One region of the Bacillus sp. EB106-07-01-XG149 genome, then DNA from elsewhere that is predicted to be linked to it. Evidence: riboswitches for the same ligand, from Rfam matches in the RefSeq annotation. Region 1 holds a riboswitch; each other region holds the start of a gene.
What was found. A riboswitch is a leader RNA that binds a small molecule or an ion and turns the genes downstream of it on or off. The one in region 1 is predicted to bind S-adenosylmethionine.
Positions count from the first base shown of each region.

Region 2: another riboswitch for S-adenosylmethionine. It lies ahead of AC3WTA_RS02125 (ECF-type riboflavin transporter substrate-binding protein); the one in region 1 lies ahead of AC3WTA_RS23115 (M20 family metallopeptidase).
Region 3: another riboswitch for S-adenosylmethionine. It lies ahead of AC3WTA_RS18965 (hypothetical protein); the one in region 1 lies ahead of AC3WTA_RS23115 (M20 family metallopeptidase).

Region 1 is NZ_JBYTDP010000007.1:26,633-30,922, reverse strand. Features, by position in the region: gene AC3WTA_RS23120 (Lrp/AsnC family transcriptional regulator) at 22-462, shown strand; gene AC3WTA_RS23115 (M20 family metallopeptidase) at 598-1,803, opposite strand; SAM riboswitch class I at 1,892-1,993, opposite strand; gene AC3WTA_RS23110 (AAA domain-containing protein) at 2,069-4,290, opposite strand, start outside.
Region 2 is NZ_JBYTDP010000001.1:390,889-395,178, forward strand. Features, by position in the region: gene AC3WTA_RS02115 (energy-coupling factor transporter transmembrane component T family protein) at 1-560, opposite strand, end outside; gene AC3WTA_RS02120 (ABC transporter ATP-binding protein) at 553-2,256, opposite strand; gene AC3WTA_RS02125 (ECF-type riboflavin transporter substrate-binding protein) at 2,267-2,815, opposite strand; SAM riboswitch class I at 2,954-3,069, opposite strand; gene AC3WTA_RS02130 (aspartate/glutamate racemase family protein) at 3,223-3,903, shown strand; gene AC3WTA_RS02135 (macrolide family glycosyltransferase) at 3,953-4,290, opposite strand, start outside.
Region 3 is NZ_JBYTDP010000004.1:379,337-383,626, forward strand. Features, by position in the region: gene AC3WTA_RS18950 (ECF transporter S component) at 1-302, shown strand, start outside; gene AC3WTA_RS18955 (YwiC-like family protein) at 486-1,208, shown strand; gene AC3WTA_RS18960 (hypothetical protein) at 1,241-1,432, opposite strand; SAM riboswitch class I at 1,555-1,653, shown strand; gene AC3WTA_RS18965 (hypothetical protein) at 1,694-2,011, shown strand; gene AC3WTA_RS18970 (SWIM zinc finger family protein) at 2,265-2,654, shown strand; gene AC3WTA_RS18975 (NAD(P)H-dependent oxidoreductase) at 2,678-3,253, shown strand; gene AC3WTA_RS18980 (group-specific protein) at 3,250-3,603, shown strand; partial or broken gene AC3WTA_RS18985 (TIGR00366 family protein) at 3,645-3,923, opposite strand.

The DNA of each region.
Region 1 (4,290 bases):
ATAAAGAAAGGAGGCTACACAATGCAAAACACAGTAAAACTAGATGAAATCGATCATAAAATTATGAACTTGTTATATGAAAATGCGAGAATTTCTGTTTCAGAAATAGGACGTATTATATCCATGACGCAGCCTGCTGTAAAAGAACGCATTAACAAACTTGAAGATCAAGGCGTTATAGCTGCATACCGAACGAAATTTGAGCCTTCTAAAATTAATAAGAACATTCAAGCATTCATCATGTTTAAAACGAGTCAATGCTCTGATTTCATCCAATTTTGTAATGCCGCTCCCGAAGTAACTGATTTATATCGAATTAGCGGGGAGTTTAATTATATGATGAAGGTCATGAGCGATTCGATGGATTCTCTCGCTACATTTTTAGACTCCTTAATGCAATTTGGATTATCGTCTCCTTTAATTGTTTTAAAGAGTGAGTTTGAGGAGAAATTGTCGTTCTGATAAGAGGGTACTAAGATAAAGATACCGAGTGTATGTGGAAAAATTCTTATATAATATAAAAAGAACCAGCCATAGGCTGGTTCTTTTTTCATTCAATTTCCTACTAGAAAATCCAGAGATTCGTCTCCTTCTCACCTATCCCTGATTTCTCTGCGCCTCTCTAAACTCCTCCTTCACCTTCTCTAACAACCCTTCTACTGTAATTAATCGATACGCTGTATTTGCTAGTGCTTTTGCGGATGTAATTAATGCTTTATCTCCTAATTCTGAACGTGCTGCTTCTCTAAATTCATTCGTATGCGCAATTAAATCGTCTGGACCGATTTTAATGTACGGATGAATGGTCGGTACGACTTGGCTTACGTTTCCTGCGTCTGTTGAGCCGATGCCAAATCTTTCTTTCCGATTTACGTCTTCACCTTGTAATTCTAATTCTTCGGCTACGACGTCATTAAATGTTTTTGTTACGAGTAGTTCATCGATTTCATTTTGGAATTGATGAATTTTCACTTTCGTACCTGTTGCTAATGCTGCTCCTTGTGCGATATTTTTTACTTTTTCTGTTACTTCTGCACATCTTTTTCGCGTTGCTGCGCGGATGAAGAACCTTGCTGCGGCGTAGTCAGGAATAATGTTAGGTGCTTTTCCGCCTTCTGTAATAACGCCATGAATTTTCACATCTGACGGAAGTTGCTGGCGAAGTGCATTAATGCTGTTATACAGCTGAATAATCGCATCTAATGCGTTAATTCCTTCTTCCGGTGAAGCTGCGGCATGAGCTGTTTTTCCGTAAAAATGAAAATCAAGTGGATCGACTGCTAGTGAAGGGCTCGTTGGCGCTGTTTTTCCGCTCGGATGAATCATAAGTGCCGCATCAATATCTTTAAATAACCCCGCTTTTACATAACTCGCTTTCGCACTACCATTTGGTCCTCCTTCTTCAGCTGGAGTACCAAACACGACAACTTCCCCGCCAATTTCTTCAAGCGTTTCTGATAATGCAATCGCAGCCGCAACACTAATTGTGCCAATTAAATTGTGACCACATGCATGACCGAGTCCTGGTAAAGCGTCATACTCAGCTAAAAATGCGATAACTGGCCCTTGTTTTCCTGAACTTTTTCGCGCGATAAAACCTGTTTCATGTCCAGCTATATTGTGTTGTAACTGAAATCCTGCGCTTCCTAATAATAAACTCAACGTTCTTGATGCATAAAACTCTTGGTTACCAATCTCCGGATTCGCATGAATATCGTGACTTGTTTCTATGTACTTTTCCTTATTTCTTTCAATACTCTCTTCAATTGTTTTTCTTTGTGACGTTACTCCAGTCGCTCCCATTTTTCTTCCCCCTTATATTTTCACGTAAAAAAGCCTCTTTCTAAAAGATAGAAAGAGGCTTCTGTATATACAGTCAAAATGAGCTTCTTTCTTATCTTTCAAGTTACCTTGCTGGAATTGGCACAGTATTCATAAAGAATCCGCTGCCGAGGTGTCATAGGGCCAGTCCCTCAACCTCTCGTGATAAGAATTTTCATAAGATTATATTAAATTACATTCATTCTAAGTTCATTCCGATTAAAAGTCAAGGAATTCCTATCCGAATTTACCGAATATCTAAAAATCCTTTTAACACACCAATTGTTTCCGGTGCTTGTAATCTTGCACATACGTACGGAAATTCCATACTACCTTCAAACATCATTTGAGATGTGAGCGGTGCTCCTGCCCAAAAGATTTCATCATCGATTACGATAAACGGGAATGCTTTATTTTGTCTTTGTAACTTTACATTTTTTAACGGAACTGGTCCATCACTATACACTGTTATTTGCGCATTTGTGCGCATTAACGCTTGCCATACTCGTTTATCCACTTGCTTTGTACTTGGAAGCGAAATAATAATTTTTCGTTTTGCGGCTAAAATATCTTTCAATAACCCTTTCGGCTCTTCAAGATTCATTTCCATAAACCAGCGTAAACGTTTCGAAATTTTTCGTTCCCACAATTGTCTTGATGTCGTGCGATCATACACATCTCCGTGCCGTTCTATATGAGCTGTTAATTGTGATAACGCTTGTTTTCTCGAAAGGTTTTTACGCATATAATGGCAATCTGATAATTGAATGAACTTCCCTCTCGCTCTCGTTACGGCTACATTGACGAGGCGATGGTTTTTGTGATCAAAGAATAACACGCCAGGACGTTCTTGCGGATAACTATCCACTGTATCAAATATCATCATATCTCTTTCAGAACCTTGGAATTTATGAACTGTTGCCGCTAAAACTGGTATGTTTTGATATTTCGTTCTCTGCAACATTTCTCTAATACACGTTGATAAAAAGCGGGATTGTGCCCTGTAAGGTGTAACAACACCGATCGATTGAACACCATCTAACAGTCCGATTAACATCATTTGCATCGCTACTAAACCAGACATAATGTTAAATCGAGAACCAGAAGCAGCGTCTTTTAACGAAAAGGCTCCCATTAAACTCGTATCAAATAAAACACTTGCCTCATTTGCGAACGGTTGTAGCTGCGCAAGTTCTTTACGGTCTGAAACAGACGGATGATCATATACTCTATTTTTATAAATAAACGAATTTGTAAACTTCGATATATCCGCATGCATACGTCTTTGTTCCTGCAGCATAAATAGGTTCGGATGTGCTTCTGATTTATTGACAGAATCAACAATCCCAGCATGGTAAAACATATCTTCCCCAAGCCATTTTCGAACGAGTTCATGGTTCGCCATCGCAATTGGAGGTAACTGTAAAAAGTCTCCACAAACGACAATACGTTTTCCAAGTGAAGCAGCTAATGCAATTTGCGGAACATATGCCATACTCACTTCATCTACGACAACTAAATCAAATGTACGCTCATAAATAAGTGAATCAATGGCACATTTCGATAAAGTTGCGCCGATTACTTTCGCATTTTCAATGTATTCTTTTTCTACTTCTTTAATTTTCGCTTTTTGCTTTCGAAGATCACTTTCAATCTCTTGTATACGCTTCTTATCAGCAGAAGTCGCTTTATATGATAAAATCTTTTCACGAAGATCTTGTCGTGTTTCTTCTAAATAGAGTCTTTCTTCCCCCCATGATCCGTTCGTCGTTTCAACTAGCTTCGACGTAAGTAATGTTTCATGATTTCGTATATGTTCATGTTGACTATAACCGTAACGAACAATTTCGCCAGGTGTCCATTTCTTTTTCTTCTCAATTTGCTTCGTTACTTCGCTCATTAATACGTCTACTGCCGCATTACTATGAGCTAATACAAGTACCGATTTTCCTTTTTGATAATGAGCCGAAATAATACGTGATAAATTGTAAGACTTCCCTGTTCCAGGTGGTCCCCACACGTACGTTGTCGGATTGTAAAACGAACGATACGCCAATTCATTTTTCGGATTTTTCATCTTCTCAATATGTTTCGGACCGCTCGTCCCATCAACAAGACGCTTTATACGATTACGTTTTAACTTATCTTTATGTGCCTCTTTTAATCGCTCTTGTAGTTGCTCTAACAATTGCCACGGTTCACTGTATAAAACAGCTTCTCGTATTTCACCTTGTATATAATCATTTAATTTCAGTTCTATTTCTAATCCATGTACAGATAATACTTCTCCTGTCGCTTCCTCACCATCAAACTCAATTCGAATTGGTGAACCTTCAGGTAAGCTTACTTCCGAAATAAGCTGAAATACGTATACTGTACTTTCATAATCTGTATATAAAAAACGACCGTTCATAATAGAAATTTTACTACCACCTATCGTTTTCCAATGTTTAATTTCATACGCTAATG
Region 2 (4,290 bases), on a different contig from region 1:
ATCCATAAACTTGCTTCTCCTTTTTCAAAAGCTACTCCTCTCGCCTCTTGCGCATGTTTAATAACTTTATATTCGGACTGAATATCAGGTATATAACGTAATGCAATATTTATTGCATATGTAATCTTATAATGAATTCGAAATTTACTTAAGCTACTCACAAATTTGCTTGGATCAGTCGTATATATAAAAATAAGTGTAAATGGTAATAACGTAAAATATTTTAATGAAAGTGTAGCTGCATAAAATAATGTTTCACATGTAATTGTTGCATATCCGATATGTAAAAACGAAGTATATGATTCGGTTAATTCAGATCCATGAGTTGGTGTAATAAATAAAATCATTACAGAATTTAATAAACTAAATGTAAATATAACAGTAAAAACAATACAAATTTTACGAAATGGAATTTTTGCAACTAGAAGTCCGATACAGCCAATCATAAAAACAATAAGCAATATGCGAAAATCAAGAAACAAAAAAGTAAGCGTCATACAAAAAATAAATAATAACAATTTCACTGCTCCATCCATACGATGAAAGTATGTACTATACATGTTCCTCCCTCCTAGTAACCTCAAAATAAAGTTCTATAAACCTTTCAGGGTATGCAATCCCACTAAATTTAACTAACTTGAATAATGAACTTTCCCTAAGTTTCGCTCTTTGTAACGTTTCTGAATGTCCTAATACGATAGACGAGGTATTATTCGCAATAATTTCCCCTTCATGTAAAACGATTGCTCTGTCTGCATATTCTAATGCGAGATTCATATCGTGTGTGATAAAAATAAAAGATATTCCCTTTGCAGCTAGTTTTTTAATAAACGACATAAACTGTTTATAATGATAATAATCTTGTCCCGCTGTCGGTTCATCTAAAATGATAAGTTTCGGATTTGTTGTTAGTACAGATGCAATCGTTACTCTCTTTTTTTGTCCATAACTTAATGCCTGAATTGGCCAATTACGAAATGGATACAAACCACAAATTTTTAATGTTTCTTCCGCCCTAAGCTTAATTTCTTCATTTGAAACCTTTTTTAATTTTAATGAAAATGTAACCTCTTCTATAACAGTAGGTTGCGTAATCATATGATTTGGATTTTGCATCACATAAGATATAACTTCACCACGTTTACGAATAGACCAAGAATTGATATTTACTTCATCAAATACAATCCTATCATTTTTTGTTTTGTTTATGCCTATAAGACTATGAGCTAATGTTGATTTACCAGCTCCATTATGGCCCAAAAGTGCTACAATTTCACCTTCATATATTGAGAAATTTACATTGTCCAATACTTTTTGTTTATTAGAATAGGAGAATGACAAATTCTCTACTTTCAATAATTCTTTTTTTGTAGGGGTACCTTTACAAAAAACTTGCTTCTCCATCCACTCATCTATTACGCTACGAACACTTTCCCTTTGAAGATTTTCAAGTGGGTAGTATATTACGTCATTATTACCATCAAACTGCAATTTCTTTAATACTTCTATGTACATAGGCTCTCTTAAGCCGATAGATGGTAATATATTTGACGCAAAAATCTCTTCTGGTGTCCCTATCGTAACAATTTCCCCTTCATCCATTAAAATGATTTTATCTAAATCCAGATTTAACATTTCTTCTATTCGATGTTCAATAATTACAATTGTTTTATTATATTGTTTATGTATATCTTTAATAAGTTCTATTGTATGTAAGCTACTGACAGGATCTAAATTCGCTAAAGGTTCATCAAATAATAATATATCAGCATTCGTTGTTAACAACCCTGCTAGAGAAACGGTTTGTTTTTGACCTCCTGATAATTCATGTGGACTTTGTTTATGAAAAGAATGCATCTTTACCTTTTTTAATGAGTCTGAAACAATTTTTTTCATTTCATTTTGATTTACACATTCATTTTCTAAATAAAAAGCTACATCTTCTTCTACTGTAAGACCAATAAATTGAGCATCTTGATCTTGCAAAATTGTTCCTACCTGTTTACTCTGTTCAAAAACACTGCCTTTCCTCGGATCTTTGCCGGCAATTAAAATATTACCAGTACTAATCCCCCCATAAGAAAAGGGGATTAGCCCATTGATACAATGAGCTAAAGTTGACTTCCCTGAACCACTTCGTCCAGCAATTAGTACTTTTTCTCCAGGGTATATATGAAATGTAATGTCTTTTACAGTAGGCTGCGCAGCATGTTCATATTGAAAGCTGAATTGTTCAAAAGAAATAATTGGTTGCATGTTAACATCCCTACTTTTCAATTTTTAAATGTGTATGTTTCTTATTAGATTTAGCTAGACCTATTGTAATTGGCAATCCAAGAACTAGAAATACAATAACATCAGCAATTGTTGCTCCTAATACTTGTATAACAATTTTGTCAAATGGTTCTCCCATCACAATAACATCGAATGCCCCAGCAAATATAATAGCAATGACAATACCAATTAACCCAGTAATGGCTAAATAAGAAATATCCCGCTTATTATACATACCGTTTTTCACACTAAAGCTAACTCTTTTTTGAATGAGTCCCATTGCAAAGCCGATAATGCCTGAACTTATAACCCAACCCCACCAAATACCCCATCCAGCGATTGTATCTGTTACTGTATGACCGATAAGTCCTATTAAAAGTCCTGCTACTGGACCAAATAACGCTCCAAAAACGGTTAAAATAGCTAATGCAGGTTTAATAAATGTATTTGGTGCAATAGAAAATCCCCAAAGTCCTAATATCCCGTATAATGCTGCTCCAATTCCGATTGCTACTACTAACTTTGTTGATAATTTGTTCATTACAATTCCCCTCCCATATTAGTCAACTTTTATTACTCTATATTTATTTTGAAAATGAATTATGCATCGACACTCCCTTTCTATACAACAAAAAATGACCCCTTACATAAGAGGTCATTTTCTTCACGTTCAAGAATCCTCTTATCTTCCAAAAAACACATCGTGTCCTCTGCGGAATTAGCACCTTCCTATAAATTTATATAGGGGTTGCTGAGGTTTCATAGGGCCGTTCCCTCCACCTCTCTGGATAAGTATTAATTTGTAATTCGTATTATGGCACTAATAAGTATAAATTTCAACACTTTTCTAATTATTTTTATTTTTTGTTTAACGGTACGTTTAAACCATTGTATTCTTATCGGAATTGTGAAATAATGAATTCAAAATAGTTACGGGAGGAATGTACGATGAAAGTAATCGGTTTAATTGGTGGACTAAGTTGGGAATCTACATCGTTATACTATAAACATATTAATACACTTACACTCTCTCAATATGATCAAAATGCAAAGCTTGTTTTATATAGCATGGACTTTGGTGAAGTAACTACTTTATTACAAAATCATCAATATGAAGAAGTGAAAAACGAATTAGTCACAGTTGCAAAAAAGGTTGAAAAATCCGGAGCTGATTGTTTATTAATGTGTTCCAATACGGTCCATTTATTTGCTGAAGAAGTAGAAAATGCAATATCTATTCCACTACTTCACATTGGTGATGTAAGTGCTAAAGAAATGGTAGAACAGAATATAAAGCGTATCGGACTATTGGGTACGAAACAAACGATGGAACAAGACTTCTATAAATCACGTCTAACAAATTTTAATATTGAGACGATCATCCCAAATGAAGAGGAAAGAAATTTTATTCATCATGTTATTTTAAATGAATTAAGTAAAGGAATTATTTCAGAAACATCAAAAGAAAAACTTTTACAAATTACAAACTCATTAATTCAAAACGGCGCAGAAGGTATATTGCTAGGCTGCACTGAAATACCATTGCTCATTTCCCAAAACGACCTTACTGTACCTGTTTTTGATACCGCTTTTTTACATGCAAATACTGCTGTGCAGTTTGCAGGATAATAATATAAAAGCATAACGGTTAATCCTCTATGTTTTTATATTGTCCACACTATTTATTTAAAAGAGATTTTATAACTGTAATTGCTTCTTTAGTACCAACACATTCTAAAAAACTATCATTCAGTTTTCGTATACCATGTTTATACTTTTCATTTGAAAGAACGTCTGTTACCGCTTCATTTAAAGTTTGCACATTAACATGCTCTTTCAATAATCGATGTGCTGCTTCAAGTTCAGTTAATCTTTGTGCTATCATTGGCTGGTCTTTATCGTGTGGAATTATAACAAATGGGACATTAAAATAAATGGCATCGTGAACGCTATTCATACCACCATGTGTAATGAAAACATCTGCTTCACTTAATATTTCTGATTGGGGTACGTATG
Region 3 (4,290 bases), on a different contig from region 1:
GTTTTATAGCTGGATTATTACGTAATACATTTTTAATGAGAAAGCTATGGGGAAGACTTCTATACGGATTGTTTGTTGGATTTTTATTTGGTTGGATTATGAACTTCTGGGGGCTTCTCGGTTTCATACGTGAGGCAACGTGGGAAGCTGTCATTTCGTATTATATCGCAAGTTTTTATTTCGATTTGAGCCATGCGATTTCGAATGTTGTTTTCTTACTATTATTTAGTACGTCTTGGATTACGATTCTTACGAGATTCAAAAAGAAATATGGCATATTAGATAAGCATAACATGGCATAGAAAAGCATACTCATATAAGGTAGGGTCGCGACTTACATATTCGTTTGCCTCTTTCATGCTTCTTACATATTGTAAGGAGCATTTTTTATTGTCAAAAAATAGTCCAATATATATCCGTTACTATATAAAATTATTTGTATAATAGTAGGTGAGAACTATTTTCAAAAGGGAGGTGTATAGTTAATGAAGTTAGTTATTCCGAAGCAACATGGTGCATGGGCCATGCTCGTTATACCATTTCTATTAAGTGTCATACTTGGGAAACCTACTATTTATCATATTCCATTGTTTTTAGCTTGGTTCTTTATCTATTTAGCTACGTATCCATTTCTTACGTACATAAAGCAAAAACGAAAAAAAGAGTTTTTACATGCAGCAATTGTATATTTTATCATCGCTTTCGTATTTGGGATGATTTCTCTATTATATGAATGGCGCATTCTTTTATTCGTAGCAGTAATGATTCCATTATTTATAGTAAATATGTATTACGCCCGTCAAAAGAATGAAAGAGCGTTACTAAATGACATTAGTGCGATTATTGTTTTTTGTATTGGTGGTTTAGTTAGTTATTATTTTTCAATGAAACTTATAGATAAAACAGCACTATTTATTGCGCTTATTTCATTTTTATATTTTTTAGGAAGTACATTTTATGTAAAAACGATGATTCGCGAGAAAAATAACCCGAAGTATCGCCGTATATCATGGGGGTACCATATTGTATTAACAATCATTGTATTTTCAATGAATCCGTGGTGTTCTCTTATTTTTATACCGAGTGTCATTCGAGCAATTATGTTGTATGGCAAAAAAATTTCTATTATAAAAGTAGGGGTTTTAGAAATTGCTAATTCTGTATATTTTTTAATTATAACGGTAATAATTATGAAGTATGCCATTTGAAAAAACTTCCCATCTTATGATGGGAAGTTTTTTCAATCTTGTTCTAAAATATGAACGGTGTAATCACAGCGTTGAATAGCTTGTTCGATCGCATAAAGTGATTGTTCAATACGAGCGCGATTAAAATCTTTTTCAACAGTCTGTAGCGCTTCTTCTAAACAATGTTTTGCTTCTTGTAATGATTGAAAAGAATTTTGGACATATCCACGAGCATTTTCGTGCATTTCATAATCCTCCTTGCATATTCATATATGTATAGTATGAACAGTAAGGAACAAAATATAATTTGTTATATTTATTTGACAATTAAAACGAAATTACGTATAGTAGGAATTAAGTGAATATTTTCTTATCCAGAGAGGTGGAGGGACTGGCCCGATGAAACCCAGCAACCGCGATGCAGGTGCTAATTCCAGCAGAACATATTTGTTCTGGGAGATAAGACGAAGATATATACGTAACTTCTTCTTATCGGAGAGGTTTTTTTGTTGCAAAAAAACCGATTACGAAAATTTATATTAAGAAGAAAGGGGTTGCGAAGTACTGTGACACTCGAAAAATACGTAAAACTGCGTAGTACAGTTTATGAATATATGATAGAGCAAGATAAGCCAATATCATTGTTAGATATTCAAGAACATATCGTTTCGCATCATGAAGGAAAATTCACGAAAAAGATGTTACATCAATTTTATTTATCAAGACTATTAGATGAACTGAAACTGGATGGGAAAATTACATTAGCTGATGAATATCTCTATACTGAAAAAGGGGTATTTTATAAGGCAGGAAAAGGGAGCTAAGCTCTCTTTTTTTTGAAGTATGTAGAGTAAAAGACTGCTTAAGCAGCCTGATACAAGGGAATGGTGTTGAGTGTGTAGTGTCAAAGATTGAATGTGCCTGAAAGAGGCACTTCATATCGGCTGCAAATGAAAAGAGACACCTCCGCCGAATAGGTGTCAGTCGTTTTGTCATATAGACTTGCTATTTGACAGTTATTAGAATAACATGCAGGGTTTTGGAAGTCAAAAGGGAATTAAAGGAAGAGGTGTTGTTATGTACGCTTACTTACTAAATGATATAACGAAATGGATTCCTAAGTACATTATGGATAAAGGTTTTGAATATTATGAAGAAGGACATGTAGAAGATGTTGAAATACAAGAAAAGAAAATATTTGCTTTTGTTACTGGAAATGCAGGAAACTATGAAGTAATGATTGATCTTGAAAATTTTACAGAAAGTAGCTGCGAGTGTCCATATGAGAATTATTGTAAGCATATGGCGGCAGTTGTTTATGATATTCAAGGTGCTGGTGAAAGTACGCTTAAAGAGAAACTGAAAGATTTAGAAAAGGAAGAGTTACTTACATTATTAAATCGTTTATTACAAAGTTCGAAAAACGTGCAAATTGTAGAAAAGATGTTAAAGAAGGGGAAACTGTAACTTATAGAGGGAGTTGTTTTGTAGTGAACGTACTAATTGTATACGCTCATCCTAGTCCTTCCAGTTTTAACGCGGCGATATTAAAGCATGTACAAAAAGGATTACAAGAAACAGATCATTCGGTTAAGGTACTTGATTTATATAAAGAACAATTTGATCCAGTCCTTGTATTTAATGAGGAGAAGAAAAGACGTGATTTAGTAAATGAAGAAGAAACAGCCCGGTACAGAACGTTAGTGGAAGAAGCGGATACGCTTCTCTTTATATATCCGATATGGTGGTGGGGGATGCCTGCTATTTTAAAAGGGTTTATTGATCGCATTTTCGTTGCTGGTTTTGCTTATAAATATGAAGGAGCCCTGCCGAAAGGCTTATTGAAAGGGAAGAAGGCATGGGTAATTAATACGTTAGACTCGCCATTATGGTACGTCGCACTATTATATCGATCAGCCGATTGGATTATGATGAAGCGAGGTGTGTTACGTTTTTGCGGCATTCGCGATATAAAACGATCTGTTTTTCAATCTGTGAAAACGAGTAAAGTAGAGAAGCGGGAAAAGTGGTTATTACACATAGAAGAAAAGGCTCGTTCATTATGAATGAAATGGAACGTATTATAAAGTGTTGTCAGTATGATAATGAACTTTTTCGTACATATATTAATTGTTTAATCCAATTGAAGAAATGTAGTGAAATATTTCAACAAATACAGATTCAATTAAGGAATGATTATTTAATAAGAGGAATTTGTGAAAGAGAAGTGGATGAGGTAGTAAGAGGAAGTAAAGAATATGAAACGTATTTTCTTCCTAAAGCGTTACAGTGGAATTTCCTTAAGAAAAATCCACATGTAATTGAAAAAGTATGTGAAGACTTTTTTTCATTTGAGGCGTTACATCTTACGGAGATAGAGTGGGAGACCGTAATAAATTGCGTGGGAAATAAGTGATTTATTATGTAAAAAAGCTAGTATAAAACTAGCTTTTTGTTTTAAATAAATAAGAAACATAGACTAATGATAAATCCTGCATATAGTAAGTTAACGACGTAAAATCCCATAATATCACGAGCACCTAAACCAGCTATCGCTAATGCCGGTAATGCCCAGAACGGTTGAATCAAGTTCGTCCAAGCATCGCCCCACGCAATTGCCATTGCTGTTTTTGCAGCAGGTACACCAAGTTCAGCGCCAGCTGGAATCATAATTGGTGCTTGCACAGCCCATTGACCGCCACCAGATGGAACGAAAATATTAACAATGCCAGCATTTTGAGTTTTTATAAAGAAAAGGCGCTATCCTCAAAGTACCTCCTCCACTTAATCTATTCCTTCTATTAAAATTATAAATTGAAATACATTTTTTTATTAAGATAAGAAGCTGAATTAATACAATATCGTGATGAAATTTCTATATGTTGGTGAACTGGTTCCGTTAGCACTTGAATTTGAATTTTCTAGAAGGATTAGCGGTAGATTTGTATTGGCTGGTCCTGTTAGTGATTCGTTCCCTTGAGCAACTTGAACAGGGGGAGAAAACGGCTCTAAATGCGTATTGATTATCTGAAAGTTACGTCCGTTTGCGCTAACTTCGATAGACAACCATCCCTGAAGAATTGTAAATGGTTGTCCGCCAACT